Regions from separate parts of the Pseudoalteromonas lipolytica genome, predicted to be linked through region 3. Evidence: predicted binding sites of a transcription regulator. Region 3 holds the regulator's gene; each other region holds the start of a gene.

Region 1 (5,793 bases), 250 kb from region 3:
CACTGTAAAAAGTGCGAACTATTAAAACACAGCAACCCTGTTACATTCGACGCATGATTATTTTTCTGTGCTTTTTCAATGATATCCTCAATATCACTCGGCCCAAATCCTTCACAAACTTCACTCGTATAAATAAGCCTGACTAAATACATCCTGATCTCCTTCAAGGTAGATTTAAAAAGATAGTACAGATAGAGGCTTTAGCAAAAAAGTGGCAACTTGCGGTTAGAGGTTAGAGGTTAGAGGTTAGAGGTTAGAGGTTAGAGGTTAGTGGTTAGTGGTTAGTGGTTAGTGGTTAGTGGTTAGTGGTTAGTGGTTAGTGGTTAGTGGTTAGTGGTTAGTGGTTAGTGGTTAGTGGTTAGTGGTTAGTGGTTAGTGGTTAGTGGTTAGTGGTTAGTGGTTAGTGGTTAGTGGTTAGTGGTTAGTGGTTAGTGGTTAGTGGTTAGTGGTTAGTGGTTAGTAGACAAGTAATTAATTTATCAATAGAAATAAAATACGCCACCCCTTAGTAACAACAAAAACCAGTAACAACAAAACGAACATTTGTGAGTGTGATCTTACGGCTGACAGCAAAAAACAAGTCTCCTTAAACAAAAAAGCCGCCGTATTTTGCAATACGACGGCGTGTTATTTTGCGTGAGCTAAAAGCGTAAATTAGCCTTTAGAAGCACGGCTCGCACGTTTACGATCACTTTCAGTTAAGTGACGCTTACGAATACGAATATTTTCAGGTGTTACTTCTACTAACTCGTCATCATCGATAAACTCAAGCGCTTGCTCAAGTGTGTAGTTCAATGGTGGTGTTAATGTTTGCGCTTCATCAGTACCTGATGCACGAACGTTCGTTAGCTGCTTACCTTTAAGTGCGTTTACAGTTAGGTCGTTATCACGGCTATGAATACCGATAACCATACCTTCGTAAACTTCTACACCGTGACCGATGAATAGCTTACCGCGCTCTTGAAGGTTGAATAATGCGTTAGTTAACGCTTTACCTGTTGCGTTAGCGATCATTACACCATTTTTACGTAGACCGATGTTACCGCCTTTATGAGGACCGTAATGATCAAACGTGTGGTACATAAGACCTGAACCTGATGTAAGCGTCATGAAATCAGTTTGGAAACCGATTAAACCACGGCTCGGCATCATAAAGTCCATACGCATACGGCCTTTACCATCTGGCGCCATGTCAGTTAGTTCACCTTTACGCAGACCAATTTGTTCCATGATAGAACCTTGGTGCTCTTCTTGACAGTCAATCGTTACTGTTTCGTACGGTTCTTCTAATACACCATCTACAGTGCGTAAGATTACTTCTGGACGAGAAACAGCAAGCTCGTAGCCTTCACGACGCATGTTTTCGATTAAGATACCTAAGTGAAGTTCACCACGGCCTGATACACGGAAGCTATCTGGGTTGTCAGTTTCTTCAACGCGTAATGCAACGTTGTGAACAAGCTCAGCTTGTAAACGCTCAAGGATATTACGTGATGTTACGAACTTACCTTCTTTACCCGCAAATGGCGACGTGTTTACAGAGAACGTCATTGTTACTGTCGGCTCATCAACTGATAGCGGAGGTAACGCTTCAACGTTAGAAGGCGCACACACTGTATCAGAGATTTTTAATTCGCCTATACCTGTCACAGTTACGATATTACCCGCATAACCACGGTCTGTATCAATTCGCTCAAGACCTAAGTAGCTTTGAACCGCACCAATTTTACCATTACGTTTTGTGCCATCAGCACTGATAATAGTTACTTGTTGGTTAGGCGCTACAGAACCACGCTTGATTCGGCCGATACCGATTACACCTACGTATGAGTTGTAATCAAGTTGAGAAATCTGCATTTGGAAGTCACCTTCAGGATCTGCATCCGGTGGTGATACTTCGTCAACGATCATCTTGAACATAGGTTCCATGTTGTCAGATGGTTCGTCTAAATCTAATGTTGCCCAGCCGTTGATAGCTGATGCGTAGATAACTTTAAAGTCTAACTGTTCGTCAGTTGCACCAAGGTTATCGAATAAATCAAAGATTTGATCCATAACCCAATCAGGGCGTGCACCCGGCTTATCAATTTTATTGATAACAACGATTGGCTTCAAACCTTGCGCGAACGCTTTTTGCGTTACGAAGCGCGTTTGTGGCATTGGACCTTCTTGAGCATCAACAAGTAACAATACTGAGTCAGCCATCGAAAGTACGCGTTCAACTTCACCACCGAAGTCGGCGTGTCCTGGGGTGTCTACGATATTGATGTGGTAATCATTCCAAGAGATGGCTGTGTTTTTAGCCAAAATGGTAATACCACGTTCTTTCTCAATGTCGTTTGAGTCCATCACGCGCTCTTCATTACCGCCGCGTGTTTCTAATGTGCCTGATTGCTCAAGCAGTTTATCAACCAAAGTTGTTTTACCGTGGTCAACGTGGGCGATAATCGCTATATTTCTTAACTTTTCGATGCTCATATTTTTTCTCAGAGAAATTGAATCTCATTGATCCTGCAAGATCTACGCACTCACCTGCATTTTCAACAGATGTCTAAGCATAGGATTTAAAAGGGCGCATATTATCCCTTAATAATGGCATGGATGAAAGTTTATCCAATACAATTTTATAAACTTTCTTCAGGCTTTTTATAAGTATCTGTTTTATAAATGACAATTTTATTAATTTTATCTTTAATCGAACATCCAAACTGGTAAAAAATCACCTTTTTAGCAATATTTTGGCACTAAAGCACATTTCGTTTATGCTAACTAGGGTGGTTAATCGTTGTGCAAATACAACCGGCAAGCATAACGCACCACAATGAACATTTTACGCACCAAAATAGTGCAAAAATAATTAACAAAATGCGCTTTATTTTATTTTTATAAGCCTAAACAAGGCGTTAAAAATTTGGCATGAAACCAGCTTACATAGAACAAAAGCAATAATGCAGCAAAAATAAAACCCAACAATTGGAGGACACATGTCACAATCGGTTTTAGATTTTATCAAAGAAAATGACGTTAAGTTCATTGATTTACGCTTTACTGATACCAAAGGTAAAGAACAGCATGTTTCTATTCCTCATCATCAAGTTGATGAAGACTTCTTTGAAGACGGCAAAATGTTTGACGGTTCTTCAATTGCTGGTTGGAAAGGTATCAACGAATCAGACATGGTATTAATGCCTGTTCCTGAGTCTGCAAAAATGGACCCATTTTCTGAAGAAGCAACTTTAATCGTACGTTGTGACGTTGTTGAGCCTTCAACACTTCAAGGTTACGAGCGTGACCCTCGCTCTGTTGCTAAACGTGCAGAAGAGTACATGCGTTCAACAGGTATCGCAGACACAGTATTATTTGGCCCAGAGCCAGAGTTCTTCCTATTTGATGACGTTAAATACAAATCAGACATGTCTGGTTCTATGTATAAAATCGACGACATCGAAGCAGCTTGGAACTCAGATAAAGATTACGAAGGTGGCAATAAAGGTCATCGTCCAGGTGTTAAAGGTGGTTACTTCCCATGTTCACCAATCGACTCATCGCATGACTGGCGTTCAGCAACGTGTTTAGTTCTTGAAGAGCTAGGCCAAGTTGTTGAAGCACACCACCACGAAGTAGCAACTGCGGGTCAAAACGAAATCGCAACACGCTTCAATACAATGGTATTAAAAGCTGACGAAATCCAAGAGATGAAATATGTTATCCATAACATGGCTCACCTTTATGGTAAAACAGCGACATTCATGCCTAAGCCGCTTGTAGGTGATAACGGTTCTGGTATGCACTGTCACCAATCTTTAGGTAAAGATGGCGTGAACATCTTCGCTGGTGACAAATACGCAGGTCTTTCTGAAGAAGCGCTTTACTACATCGGTGGTATCATCAAGCACGCTAAAGCAATCAACGCATTCGCTAACGCGTCAACTAACTCGTACAAACGTCTTGTACCAGGCTTCGAAGCGCCAGTAATGCTTGCATACTCTGCACGTAACCGCTCTGCTTCAATCCGTATCCCTGTAGTACCATCTGCAAAAGGACGTCGTATCGAAGTACGCTTCCCTGATCCAACAGCAAACCCATACTTAGCATTCTCTGCAATGCTTATGGCTGGCCTTGATGGTATTCAAAACAAGATCCACCCTGGCGATGCAATGGATAAAGACTTATACGATCTACCTGCTGAAGAAGCAGCTGAGATCCCACAAGTTGCCTCTTCACTAAGCGAAGCACTTGCTGCTTTAGATGCTGACCGTGAGTTCTTAAAAGCAGGTGGTGTATTCACTGACGACCTAATTGATGCATACATCTCACTTAAGAACAAAGAAGTTGAAAAACTTAACATGACAACTCACCCAGTTGAGTTCGAAATGTACTACAGCGTTTAATACGTCGTAGACAGTAAATAATTAATGTGTGTTCTCAAGCCCGCTTTGGCGGGCTTTTTTAATGGTAATTAGGCGTGTTCTCCTCTACAGTTTTAATTACATAAAAAAATGCAGGGTCGCAGGGTGAAAAGAACAACTTTATTGGTATTTTTGTTACTATCAGTAAGCTTTTTTAGTTATGGAACAACAAAAAAAGTGTATTCGTGGAAAGATAAAAATGGTGTTCTGGTATTTTCTGATACGCCACGCCCCGGTGCTACCGAAGTAAAGCTTAATACCCCTAACTTGACCATGCCTGCTACCGACACCAGTATTCTTGATAACACAGCCAGTGCAACACCCGTAAACTTTAAAATCGCTATTTCCTCACCTGAAGACCAAGCAACAGTCAGAGAAAACTCCGGTTCTGTTTATGTTACAACCCGTGTCATTCCTCGCTTTGCAACGGGTTTTAAAGTACAACTTTTTGTAAATGGTGCCCCCCATGGCGAACCAAGTAACAGTTCTACTTTTGCACTACGAGGCGTAAATCGAGGCGAGCACACATTACAAGCCAAACTATTTAATGCGAACAATAAACTCGTTTCGGTCAGTCCAGTTAGCACATTCTACATGCACAGAGCGTCTGTTGTTGGTGGGAATTAATTTTTTCAAACGCGCCTCGCAATGCAAAAGGATTATGCTAAGCTGCACTTAATCGTAACGCACTAAAATGGTGCAACCATGCTCAGTGATACACAATTTAACTCAGAATTGCTCGACAGCATTTGGAAAAATTTAAGTACAGCGGTTATTTTACTTAACCGTGATTTTAAACTTGTTTATGCCAATGATAGTGCCAGTGAGCTACTTGGTTTAGGGCCAAAGCGCATTCTCAACCAACCGTTTGATAACCTGTTTAACTACCACTCTATCGATCTTAAACGCATTGCTCAGTATTCACTCTTTGATGGTGTTGATTGCCACCAGCATAGAGCTGACGTGGTGTTCATCGATTCTCGCCATGCCAAGCTCACAATTAGTACACGCCGAATTACCAATAAAGATGACAATTATATCTTGTTTGAATGCCGCCAGATGGACGATGAAATTCGCCACGATCAGGCCTCAAATCAAATGCATCAGTATCAAGCTGCACGTAATTTAATTCGTGGTTTAGCCCACGAAATAAAAAATCCTTTGGGGGGTATACGCGGAGCGGCGCAATTATTGCAGTATGAGGTTGATCAGCAAGAACGAGATCAATGTGCAGAACTCATTATTGAACAAGCAGACCGCTTACGTGAATTAGTCGACCGTTTACTTGGCCCGAATCAACTGCCACATAAGTCGTATGGCAATATTCACCAAGCGCTTGAGTCTGTCGTTAAATTAAGCATGCTTGATAACAATGCAAATATCA
Region 2 (5,793 bases), 510 kb from region 3:
CTCCCGCCTCTTTCAACGCTTCAAGGATAGCCATTAAGTCACCTGGGGCGGCACCAACTTCGTTTATCGCTCTCACTAAATCATCAAGGCTAATACCTGGATTAAACACAAAAGCACGAGAGTCATCTTCATTAACATCGATAATACTTTGGTTTGTCACCACCGTCTCGCCTTCGCTCAGTGCATTCGGCTGCGATACGTTTTGCTGCTCAGCAATGGTCACGGTTAATCCACCGTGGGTAATTGCAGCTGGCTGTAATTTTACGTTTTTACCAATAACAATGGTGCCCGTACGTGAATTGACAATAATTTTTGCCGCAGTATCAGCCGGTGTGAACTCTAAGTTTTCAAGCGTTGATAAATACGATACGCGCTGCGATGCATCGCGCGGTGCAATGACACGTACAGACGCTGCATCAATTGCTTGAGCACTGTTTGGCCCAACTAAATCATTAATAGTTTGCTCTAGGCGCTTTGCCGTTGTGAAATCTGGACGATTCAAATTAAAGGTGATGTAGTCACCTTGCATAAACGGGCTTTTAACAGCGCGCTCAACCGTTGCCCCATTCGGAATTCGGCCAACGGTGGGAGTGTTTATAATCACTCGGCTGCCATCAGCACCTTCTGCGCCTAAGCCCCCCACGACCAAACTGCCCTGTGCAATGGCATACGTATTACCATCAACCCCTTTCAAAAAGGTTTGTAATAACGTACCACCGCGTAAGCTTCCTGCACTGCCAATTGAAGACACGGTAATATCAATGGTTTGACCTGGTTTTCTAAACGCGGGTAACTCGGCATGTACAGCAACGGCTGCAACATTTTTAATCTTTGGTTTTAAGTTCGCAGGAAGCGTGATACCGAAGCTATTTAACATCGCTTTAAAGCTCTGCTCTGTAAAACGACTTTGCTCGCCCGTGCCAGGTAAACCCACCACTAAACCATAACCGACTAATTGATTTGAGCGTACACCCTCAACCATAGACACATCTTTAACTCGCTCAGCCTGAACAGAAAACTGTACGCTAATTAAGCAAAGAGCAATAATGTATTTAAACCCATTCATGATTTGTATCCTCTAAAATGGGAAAATAGAACTGCTAAAGAAGCGAGTTAACCAACCCGCACTTTGCGCTTCTTGAAGTTGACCTTTACCTGAGTATTGAATGCGCGCATTCGCAACTCGGTTTGAAGTCACCGTATTATCTGCTGTCACATCTTGGGGACGCACTAAACCTTCAAGACGAATAAACTCTTCACCGGTATTTAAAGTAAGCCACTTTTCGCCACGGATCACTAAGTTACCGTTCGGCAAAACTCGCATAACATTAACTGAAATATCACCAAATAAGCTGTTCGATTGATTCGATTTAGAATCACCTTTAAATGATGAATCTGAACCAATACCAAATTGGATACTATCACCACCTATATTCACAGGATTGCCGCCTAAACCAATGACTGGGTCAAGGCTTGCGTCGGTTTCTTTATCGGTTTCGGTTTTCGCCGCTTTGGTTGCCTGAGTCGATTCTTGCAGTTTAACCGTGATGATATCGCCTGCCCGCAACGCTTTTTTATCTGAATACAGGTCATTTGATAAATAACTATCAAATAATGAACCAGTGGGTACCATTTGCTCTGCTGCAGGCTCTGGGTACATTGGCGCATAGTAAGGGTCATCCTGAACCACATGGTTATTTTGTGTTGCCATACAACCACCGAGCAATAACGCTGTTGATGTGACTAAGATAATGTTACGCATGCTGCCTCCTACCCATTATAACTGTTGGTTAATGTAACTAAGCATTTCATCAACAGCCGAAATCACTTTTGAATTCATTTCATAAATTCGCTGTGTTTCAATGAGGTTAACGAGCTCTTCTGTTACATTCACATTTGAAGTTTCAAGTGAACCTTGTACAACAGTTCCTAAACCATCAATACCGGGATTACCTTGCACAGGAGCCCCACTTACAGCCGTTTCGGTGTAAAGGTTTTGACCCATAGGCTCAAGGCCAGATGGATTGATGAAATCACTGATAGTTAGCTGACCAATAACAACATTGTCAGCTTGGCCTGAGATACGCACCGACACTTCACCATCTTGTGATACCGTAATTGATTGTGCATCGTCTGGCACATTCATCTCTGGTTGCACAGGAAAACCGGCTCCCGCGGTAACAATGCGGCCATCTTCATCGGTGGTAAATTGACCATTACGCGAATAAGCGATATTGCCATCTGGGAGTAAGACCTCAAAAAAGCCCGGTCCTGAAATCATCCAATCCAATGAATTTTCAGTGGTAAGCATGTTACCTTGTGAAAAGTTCTTTTGGTTAGCAACCACTTTCGCACCCGCGCCTAACATCAAACCTGATGGCATTTCAGTGTCTTGTGAGGAACGACCACCTGGCTGATTAATATTTTGATACAGTAAATCTTCAAATACGGCGCGGCTTTTTTTGTAACCGACCGTGCTGGCATTCGCGAGATTATTTGAGATCACCGAAATATCGGTTTGTTGGGCGTCAAGCCCGGTTTTACTGATCCACAATGCAGGATTCATAACTCTACCCTCTCAGTCATCTTAAACAATGCGTAACAGCTGATCTTGACGTTCATCAATTTCTTCCGCTGTTTTCATCAATTTAACTTGTAATTCAAATTGGCGTTGATTGCTGATCATATCGACCATTTCATGTACGGGGTTAACGTTGGACATTTCAAGGGTGCCCGAAAGCACTTTTACATTATTTGAAATGTCGCAAAACCCACATAAATCATTTACCAACATGTCTGGCTTTGGCCTAAATAAGCCATCATTGCCTTTTTCTAGTTGATTGTTATCGGCTTCGATTACCTTTAAACGATCAACCACTTCTAAAAAGTTTGCAGGTGCCCCTTGTGGACGCACCTGAATTGACCCATCAGAACTAAATTCAATCTTCTCGATTGGTAAAGGCAAAATAATGGGGCCACCTTCGCCAATAACTTGACGACCATGACTGGTCATCAATGCGCCATCGGGAGTAATATTCAGCGTGCCTGTTTTGGTATAGGCTTCATTGCCCGATGCATCTTGTACGCTTAACCAACCCCGATCACTCATGGCAATATCAAGTTCTCGGCCTGTTTCAACAAAACCACCCGACTCCATGTTAGAACCTGGGCGCTCTTGCATTGCGAATACACGCGATGGCAAGCCTTCGCCAAATGCTTGCATTGAGCGTGCTTGTGCAAAATCAGCTTTAAAGCCAGTGGTGTTTGCATTTGCTAAGTTGTTTGCCTTTAATTCAAGGCCACGCAAGCTTTGCTTTGCACCAGACATGGCAATGTAGACCATTTTGTCCATAACATTGACTCACTAAAAATACGATAACTATGAAATGCAATAAAAGTGCCAAAGTAAAATTGACGCGGAAATAAGAAAAGGAAAATAAAAAAAGGCTGCCAATAGAGGGGGCAGCCTTTCGTGTCGGATTAAGCTTAGAGCCGCTAAAATTAACGGATCTGTAAGATATTTTGTTGTAATGTTGAGTTAACTTCTAAGGCACGTGAGTTCGCCTGGAAATTACGCTGTGCGCTGATAAGGTCAACCAGCTCATTCGTTAAGTTAACGTTTGATTGCTCAAGTGCTGATGAGTTAATTGAACCCAATGTGCCTGAGTTGGGCTCACCCGCAATAGGCTCGCCCGAGGTTAGGCTTTTCTTCCAAGAAGTGTCACCTGCTTGTTGTAAGCCTTGAGAGTTTGAAAAGCGCACCATAGCCACTTGGCCTAAGAATGAAGTATCGCCATTGCTGTATGAAGCAACTACTTTTCCATCTGCACCAATATCAATGCCCGCTAAACGACCGACTGTCGCACCATCTTGCTCAAGTGCTTTTACTTCAAAGTTACTAGCGTATTGCGTAGGCACTTTATTAGCGGTGCCTGCTTCATCACGCCAATTAACCGTGATTTCATTCGGGAACTGTGCGCCATTACCAAGTAGTGTCGATAAACCTGTCGAAGCATCTGAAGGCAAAATAATGTCATCAAATGTGGTTTCTGGAGCGGTTACGTTCGGTAAACCCGCCGCCGTGAACTCAAGTGTATCAATTGGCGTGTGTGCACCTGTGCCCGTTGCAGCACCTGAAGCATCAAACGCTTGACCATCCATTGTGGCGTACACTTCCCACGTATTTGGCGTTGCTGTAGGGTCTTGCTTTACAAAAAATAACTGTACAACATGCGGCTCACCTAATGAGTCATAAACAGTTGTTGAAGTAGACGAGTTATAGCTCGTGCTATCAGTTGGATCAAAGGTTGTCGTTGTTGGCGTATCGACACGTGCGTCTAAATTCATTGAGCTGTAGATATTACTCGTATGACGAGGCGAACCTGAAGCATCAGGAATTTGAATCGGTGAAGTAGTACTTAAACTTACCGACGTCGTATTACCCGTTGATGGGTCAACAGGGAAACCTTGCAAGTAGTTACCATTGGCATCAACAACAAAGTTATCTGCATTTAATTTAAATGCACCCGCACGCGTATATGTAAAGTCTTGTGATGCGATGTCATCACTCATCGCAAAATAACCTTCCCCTGTGATTGCTAAATCAAGTGAGTTATTTGTGAATGATAACGACCCTTGGTGAAACTGTTGTGCAACCGTTGCTGTTTTAACACCGTCGCCGTTTTTTGTTTTACCAGAACTAAATACTGACGATGCGTACACATCAGCAAACTCAGCACGCGACTCTTTAAAGCCCGTTGTGTTTACGTTGGCAATATTATTTGCCGTTACGTCTAAATCTTTTTGTGCGGCTGCTAAACCTGTTAATGCAATATTGAAGCTCATAACTCACCTCTAACCTATCTCTTAGCCTAAGCTAACCCAAACCTTTTTAATTATGCGATTTCAGCTATATCAGTTAGCCTAACCGCACCCTCTTTTGTATTTACGATAATGCCGCTGCTGCCATTAATATTGACACTTTCAATGTTCTTAAAGGTTGCCAGAGGCATGCTGCTGTAGTCTCCATTTACGAAGCCTTCAGCGCTAATATTGTATTCGCCTTCAGGAAGAACATTGCCCTCACCATCTTTACCATCCCACTCGAAACGGTGAGCACCGGCAGATTTCGATCCTAAATCAATAGTGCGAACTAATTGTCCCGTCGAATCAGTGATTCTTAACGTAAGAGATTCAACAGTTGTTTCTGCCACAACGGAACCTTTAGCTAAATTTTCGCCATCAAAGTCAATAGTCTCTGACTCAAGCAATGCTTGCTTACCCACTAACGTTGACGCTTGTAATGCCGAATTTGATGTCATGGATGCAGTGAGTGACTCAAATTTTGTGTTTAAATTTGAAATACCTTCTGCCATGGTAAAGTTCGTCATTTGCGCAATCATTTGATCGTTATCAGCAGGATTGCTCGGATCTTGAAACGACAACTGCTGCGTTAACAACGAAAAGAAATCTTCTTGAGACAGTGTATTACTGTCTTCTTTTGCTGTTGGCGTGTTTGTCTCATTCCAACGCAAGCTATCCATATAGGATGATGATGCAGAGCTGATGTCGTTACTCATAACTTATCCTCGATTACCGTTGTCCTAACAACAGTGTTTTACTTAACATTTGCTTAGCTGCATCAGCAACTTGCACATTTGTTTGGTAAGAGCGAGAGGCAGAAATCATATTAGCCATTTCTTCTACAACGTTGACATTTGGTTTATAGATATACCCATTTTCATCCGCGCTGGGGTGATTCGGGTTGTATTCTATTTGTAGCGGCTTATCGCT
Region 3 (5,793 bases):
ACACGAACCATATACTATGACCAATAAACTTAAGAAATTACTCCTGATCCCAAGCTTATTGATTGCGTTTTCTGGCGCAGCTGCTGAGCAGGCTGGCACACCAATCAGCATTAGCTCTGATCGCCAAGAAGGTCAGCTAAAAAATGGCATTGGTATCTTCGAAGATAATGTCGAGATCATACATGGTAACCGTCGTATTACAGCGGATCGACTCGAAGCACATGCAGGTGAAGTTGAAGGCACGGTTGAATTAATTATTGCCACAGGAAAGCCCGCTTACTTTGAAGAAAAACAAGCTGACGGCACTATTATGAGCGCCAGTGCTGAAGAAGTTCGATACGATGTTGCTAAACGCTTATTAACACTCGTTGGCAATGCACAAGTGACTCAAGCAGGCCAAAAAGTCAGTGCCAAGAGCATTACATACGATATGGAACAGCAACTGATAAGTGCCGAGAAAGATGAAAACTCGACCGATCGTGTACACACTATTTTAGTGCCTGTTGATAACAAAAAGAACGATGAAGGCCAGCCATGAGCACACTAAAAGCAGAGCTATTAGCTAAAAGCTATAAGGGTCGCCAAGTTGTAAAAAATGTAGGCCTTGAGGTAGAAGCTGGCAGCATTGTCGGTTTACTTGGGCCAAATGGCGCAGGTAAAACAACCACCTTTTACATGATTGTGGGATTAGTGCCCAGTGACAAAGGTAAAATAAGCATTGATGATAACGACATCACCTTATTGCCAATGCACAGCCGCGCTCGCTTAGGTATTGGCTATTTGCCACAAGAATCATCGATTTTTAGAAAACTGACTGTTTATCAAAACTTAATGGCCATTTTAGAGACCCGTAAAGATCTCAATAAACAAGGCCGCGAAGAAACACTTAACAGCTTACTTGATGAATTTAGCATTCAACACATTCGTGACAGCCAAGGTATGGCATTGTCAGGGGGTGAACGCCGTCGTGTTGAAATAGCACGCGCACTGGCCGCTGACCCTAAATTTATTTTGCTCGATGAGCCTTTTGCTGGTGTTGATCCTATTTCAGTGTTAGATATAAAGAAAATTATTGAGCACTTAAAAAATCGTGGTATTGGTGTATTAATTACTGACCACAATGTGAGAGAAACCCTTGATGTTTGTGAAAAAGCCTACATTGTTTCTCATGGGGAGCTAATTGCATCAGGTACACCTGAACATGTGTTAGCCGACCAAACTGTACGCGATGTGTATCTAGGCGAGCAATTCAGGCTTTAAATACGCCACCGACTAGAGCATCTGCTAGACTTATAACAATGACAATAAATCAAATAAATAGTTAACGGCATCGTGCTATTGTTTGATAAGACTAAAAAGGATTGTTAGGGATACATGAGGCAATCATTACAGCTGCGCATGGGCCAGCAACTTACAATGACTCCACAACTGCAACAGGCTATCCGTTTGTTGCAGCTCAGTACATTGGATCTCCAGCAAGAAATTCAAGAAGCGTTAGACTCTAACCCTTTGCTTGAAGTTGAAGAAGCAGATTATGCAGAAGAGAGTATTGGCAAGAACGAGCAGAAAGCCGAATCTGACGATACCCAACTAAGCGCGTCGGCTGACGAAGCTGCAAGCGAGTACGAGCAAGAAAGCAGTGATGCCCTCAACAAAGACACCGTAAGTGACGACTTAGCAATGGATGTTACGTGGGATGAGTACATGAGTGCTGCCCCATCAAGTTCCTCAGGTCCAATGCCTGAAGATGAATCAATTTACCAAGGCGCATCAACCGAAACTCTCCACGAATACCTAATGTGGCAGTTACAACTGACTCCATTCAGCCCAACAGACGAAGCGATTGCCGTTGCGATTGTTGAGGCAATTGATGATTCGGGTATTTTAACCGTAAGCTGCGAAGACATTGTTGAAAGCTTCAATCAAAATAACGATGAAGAAGAAATCGAACTTGATGAAGTCGAAGCTGTCTTAAAAAGAATCCAATTATTCGATCCTGTCGGTATTGGCGCCCGTAGTTTACAAGAATGTTTGTGTATTCAATTACGCCAATTCGATGCTGACACCCCCTATTTAGCTGAAACTAAAATGGTGTTATCAGAACATATTGAATTATTAGCGAGTCGTGACTATCGCACTTTGATGAAAAAGACTAAGCTTAAAGAAAGTGAGCTGAAAGAAGTCATGACATTGATCCACAGCTTAAATCCAAAGCCTGCGGATACCATTGTTAGAGAAGAGTCTGAATACGTGATACCCGATGTATCCGTAAAAAAAATAAAAGGCCGTTGGGTAGTTGAACTAAACCCAGACTGCATGCCGAAAATCAGAGTGAATAGCCACTATGCGGCGATGTCACGTTCTGTAAAATCAAGCAGTGATAGCCAATTTATTCGCTCTCATTTACAAGAAGCAAAATGGTTTATTAAAAGCTTAGAAAGCCGTAATGACACGTTATTAAAAGTGACTAACTGTATTGTTCAACAACAACAGGCTTTCTTTGAACATGGTCCTGAGGCCATGAAACCCATGGTATTAAATGATGTCGCAGAAATGGTCGAAATGCATGAATCAACAATTTCGCGAGTAACAACACAAAAATACATGCATACCCCGCGGGGAATTTTTGAGTTGAAATATTTCTTCTCCAGCCATGTAAGCACTGAAAATGGGGGTGAGTGTTCATCTACGGCAATTCGCGCTTTAATCAAAAAGCTAATCGCCGCAGAAAACACAGCTAAACCATTGAGTGATAGCAAAATTGCAGATATATTGGCTGAGCAAGGAATTAAAGTAGCTAGACGGACAATAGCAAAATATCGAGAGTCTCTAGCAATACCTCCGTCGAATCAGCGTAAGAGTCTGATTTAGACGTTTTACATAGAAGGAAAATGCTTATGCAACTAAATTTAACTGGTCGTCATGTAGAAATCACAGATTCATTAAGAGACTATGTAAACACCAAGTTTGCGAAACTAGAAAGGCATTTTGACCACATTAATAATGTTCATGTCATTCTAGATGTAGAAAAACTAAGCCAAAAAGCAGAAGCAACTTTACATGTAAACGGAGGCGAGTTATTTGCCTCTACTGAACACCAAGATATGTATGCAGCCATCGACTCGTTAATCGATAAACTTGATCGTCAAGTAATTAAACACAAAGAGAAATTAGCTCGACACTAAATTATGAAACTTAGTTCACTTACTAACCAGGACTGCAGCAAAGCTGCGGTCCTTTTTAATAGCAAAAAAAGAATTCTCGAATTTATCAGCGAACTGGCTCATGAGCAGCTCCCTCATTTATCTCAGCAAGATATACTCAATGCCCTATTGAACAGAGAAAAATTGGGCAGCACGGGTATTGGCCGAGGTATTGCGATTCCACATGGTCGTATGAGCGGTGCAGATCAGCCACACGCATTTGTAATTGTGAGTGAGTCACCTATAAATTTTGATGCAATTGATAATCGTCCAGTGGATATTTTTGTCGCACTCATCGTACCAGATGGTGACTGTCAACTTCATCTAAAGACCTTATCAACAATTGCTGATAGACTTAAAGACAAAGAATTTTGTAAACAGCTACGCAGTGCTAAAACAGATAGTGATCTGTTTAAAGTCATTGCATCAGAGGCATAAATGGAATTAATTATTATCAGCGGTCGCTCTGGTTCAGGTAAATCGGTCGCTTTACGAGTACTTGAAGACTTAGGCTATTACTGCGTTGATAATATTCCTGTAAACCTACTTCCTTCGTTAGTACGCAGTGTGTCAGATAATTACGACAAAATTGCTGTAAGTATCGATGTGCGTAACCTGCCGAAAGAACAGCAAGAATTTAACGATATTCTTGAGTATTTACCGGGCTTTGCAAAACCCACGTTGTTTTATTTAGATAGTGATGATCAAACACTAATCAAACGGTTCTCTGAAACTCGCCGCTTACACCCATTATCGATTGACTCGCTGCCGCTTGATTTAGCGATTAAACAAGAAAAAGTATTACTGGATGTTTTGATCACCCGTGCCGATTTTATGATTGATACGACCGATCTCAGCGTGCATCAGCTTGCCGAATCTATTCGCGAAAAAATACTGGGTAAAAAAGACAAAAAGCTCATTATTACTTTTATGTCGTTTGGCTTTAAGCACGGCATTCCAAAAGAAGCTGATTACGTATTTGATGCTCGCTTTTTACCGAATCCACACTGGGAACCGGATCTAAAACCACTGACAGGCTTAGACCAACCAGTAAAAGATTACCTTGCTAGTCACAGCATAGTGCAAAAGTTTACATGGCAAATTCAAACCTTTGTACAAACATGGCTCCCTCACTTAGAGCGAAATAATCGCAGTTATTTAACCATTGCGATTGGCTGCACAGGTGGACAACATCGCTCGGTTTACTTAGCGCAAACCATTGGTGAGAGCTTTTCGAAAAGTCACGCAAACGTGAAAATACGCCACCGCGAGCAAGATACCCAATAGGCAACGACGATGCATGCTGAAGACACTTTTTTAATCCAAAATAAGCTTGGTTTACATGCACGAGCAGCCACGGTTTTGGCACAACTTGCACTGCAATTCGATGCTAAAATAACGCTTTACCAAGACGATAAAGAAGCCGAAGGCGATAGTGTATTAGCCTTAATGTTACTCGAAAGCAGCCAAGGCAAAGAAGTCCGTGTGGTGTGTGAAGGCCCCGATGCTGACGCAGCACTCAATGCAATAGGCGAATTAATTGCACAACGCTTTCATGAACAAGAATAGCATTTGCTAAGCCTTGACTGTTTACGTTAAACTTGCATTGGGTATTTAAAATTCCTGTTAAATATCCTACTTTTATATCGCTCGCTTCTCTAAAATACATTTTTCTTAGTAAATTTATCTCAGTGCGGCGATATCCCTGCAAATACTAAATTTAGCAACTATGCTGTATTTGCTGAGTCAGATTTTAAGCTATTTTTTCAGTTGTAAGGACGCCAATGCCAGAAGCCTTTGAACAAGATTACCCGCTACAACAACTAAAACAGGTGACCAAGTCACTCAATAGTGGTCAATTTGTTCAAGTGCGCGGCATGTTAGCAAAAACAGCACCGTGTGATACCGCACTCCTTTTAGAATCATCCCCGCATAAAATTCGCCGTATGCTTTGGCAGCTGGTAGACCCTGATGTGCGTGGTGACGTATTAGAAGAGCTCTCAGAAGATGTACGTTTAGGCATTATTGCCCAAATGGAACCTGAGCACATTGCTGCCGCAACCGAAGACATGGACGACGATGATTTAGGTGAGGTTCTTCGTAGCCTACCTGATACAGTCTACCAAGACGTTGTCGGCGCCATGGACTCGCAAGACAGAGAAAGAGCCACCCAAGCCCTGTCCTATCAAGAGCGCTCAGCTGGTGCCTTGATGAACAGCGATACGGTAACTATTCGCCCAGACGTCACACTAGATGTTGTTTTACGCTACCTGCGTTTACGCGGCGATTTACCTGAAGGCACCGATGATTTATACGTCGTTGATAAACATAATTGCTTTTTAGGGGCATTATCTTTAACGACGTTGTTGACCAATCCCTCAGATAAAGTGGTTCGCGACCTAATGGATGAAGACTGTGAATCTATCTTAATATCGATGGATGAAAGCGACGTGGCACAATTATTCGAACGCCATAACTGGATTTCAGCCCCCGTTGTAGATGATAACGCGCACTTACTAGGGCGTATTACCATCGATGATATCGTTGACGTTATCCGTGAAGATGCCGAACATAGCTTATTAAGCTTAGC

Evidence for each region. Region 3 encodes sigma-54, which starts transcription at its own class of promoters, with help from an activator protein. Its sites were predicted from a motif close to GTTGGCACGNNNNTNGNNT; they were not measured.
Region 1: the regulator sigma-54 is predicted to act here: its motif matches at 2,911-2,929, upstream of glnA (glutamate--ammonia ligase).
Region 2: the regulator sigma-54 is predicted to act here: its motif matches at 3,387-3,405, upstream of D0907_RS04640 (flagellar basal body rod protein FlgF).

The regions. Positions count from the first base shown of each region.
Region 1 covers NZ_CP032090.1:268,660-274,452, reverse strand. Annotated here, with positions in the region: gene D0907_RS01290 (BLUF domain-containing protein) at 1-152, opposite strand, end outside; gene typA (translational GTPase TypA) at 655-2,478, opposite strand; gene glnA (glutamate--ammonia ligase) at 2,985-4,391, shown strand; gene D0907_RS01275 (DUF4124 domain-containing protein) at 4,515-5,036, shown strand; gene glnL (nitrogen regulation protein NR(II)) at 5,115-5,793, shown strand, end outside.
Region 2 covers NZ_CP032090.1:1,025,787-1,031,579, reverse strand. Annotated here, with positions in the region: gene D0907_RS04655 (flagellar basal body P-ring protein FlgI) at 1-1,066, opposite strand, end outside; gene flgH (flagellar basal body L-ring protein FlgH) at 1,079-1,762, opposite strand; gene flgG (flagellar basal-body rod protein FlgG) at 1,778-2,566, opposite strand; gene D0907_RS04640 (flagellar basal body rod protein FlgF) at 2,588-3,352, opposite strand; gene flgE (flagellar hook protein FlgE) at 3,502-4,845, opposite strand; gene D0907_RS04630 (flagellar hook assembly protein FlgD) at 4,896-5,579, opposite strand; gene flgC (flagellar basal body rod protein FlgC) at 5,593-5,793, opposite strand, start outside.
Region 3 covers NZ_CP032090.1:517,608-523,400, reverse strand. Annotated here, with positions in the region: gene lptC (LPS export ABC transporter periplasmic protein LptC) at 1-27, shown strand, start outside; gene lptA (lipopolysaccharide transport periplasmic protein LptA) at 17-538, shown strand; gene lptB (LPS export ABC transporter ATP-binding protein) at 535-1,260, shown strand; gene D0907_RS02435 (RNA polymerase factor sigma-54) at 1,375-2,871, shown strand; gene hpf (ribosome hibernation promoting factor) at 2,898-3,185, shown strand; gene ptsN (PTS IIA-like nitrogen regulatory protein PtsN) at 3,189-3,641, shown strand; gene rapZ (RNase adapter RapZ) at 3,642-4,490, shown strand; gene D0907_RS02415 (HPr family phosphocarrier protein) at 4,500-4,772, shown strand; gene mgtE (magnesium transporter) at 4,988-5,793, shown strand, end outside.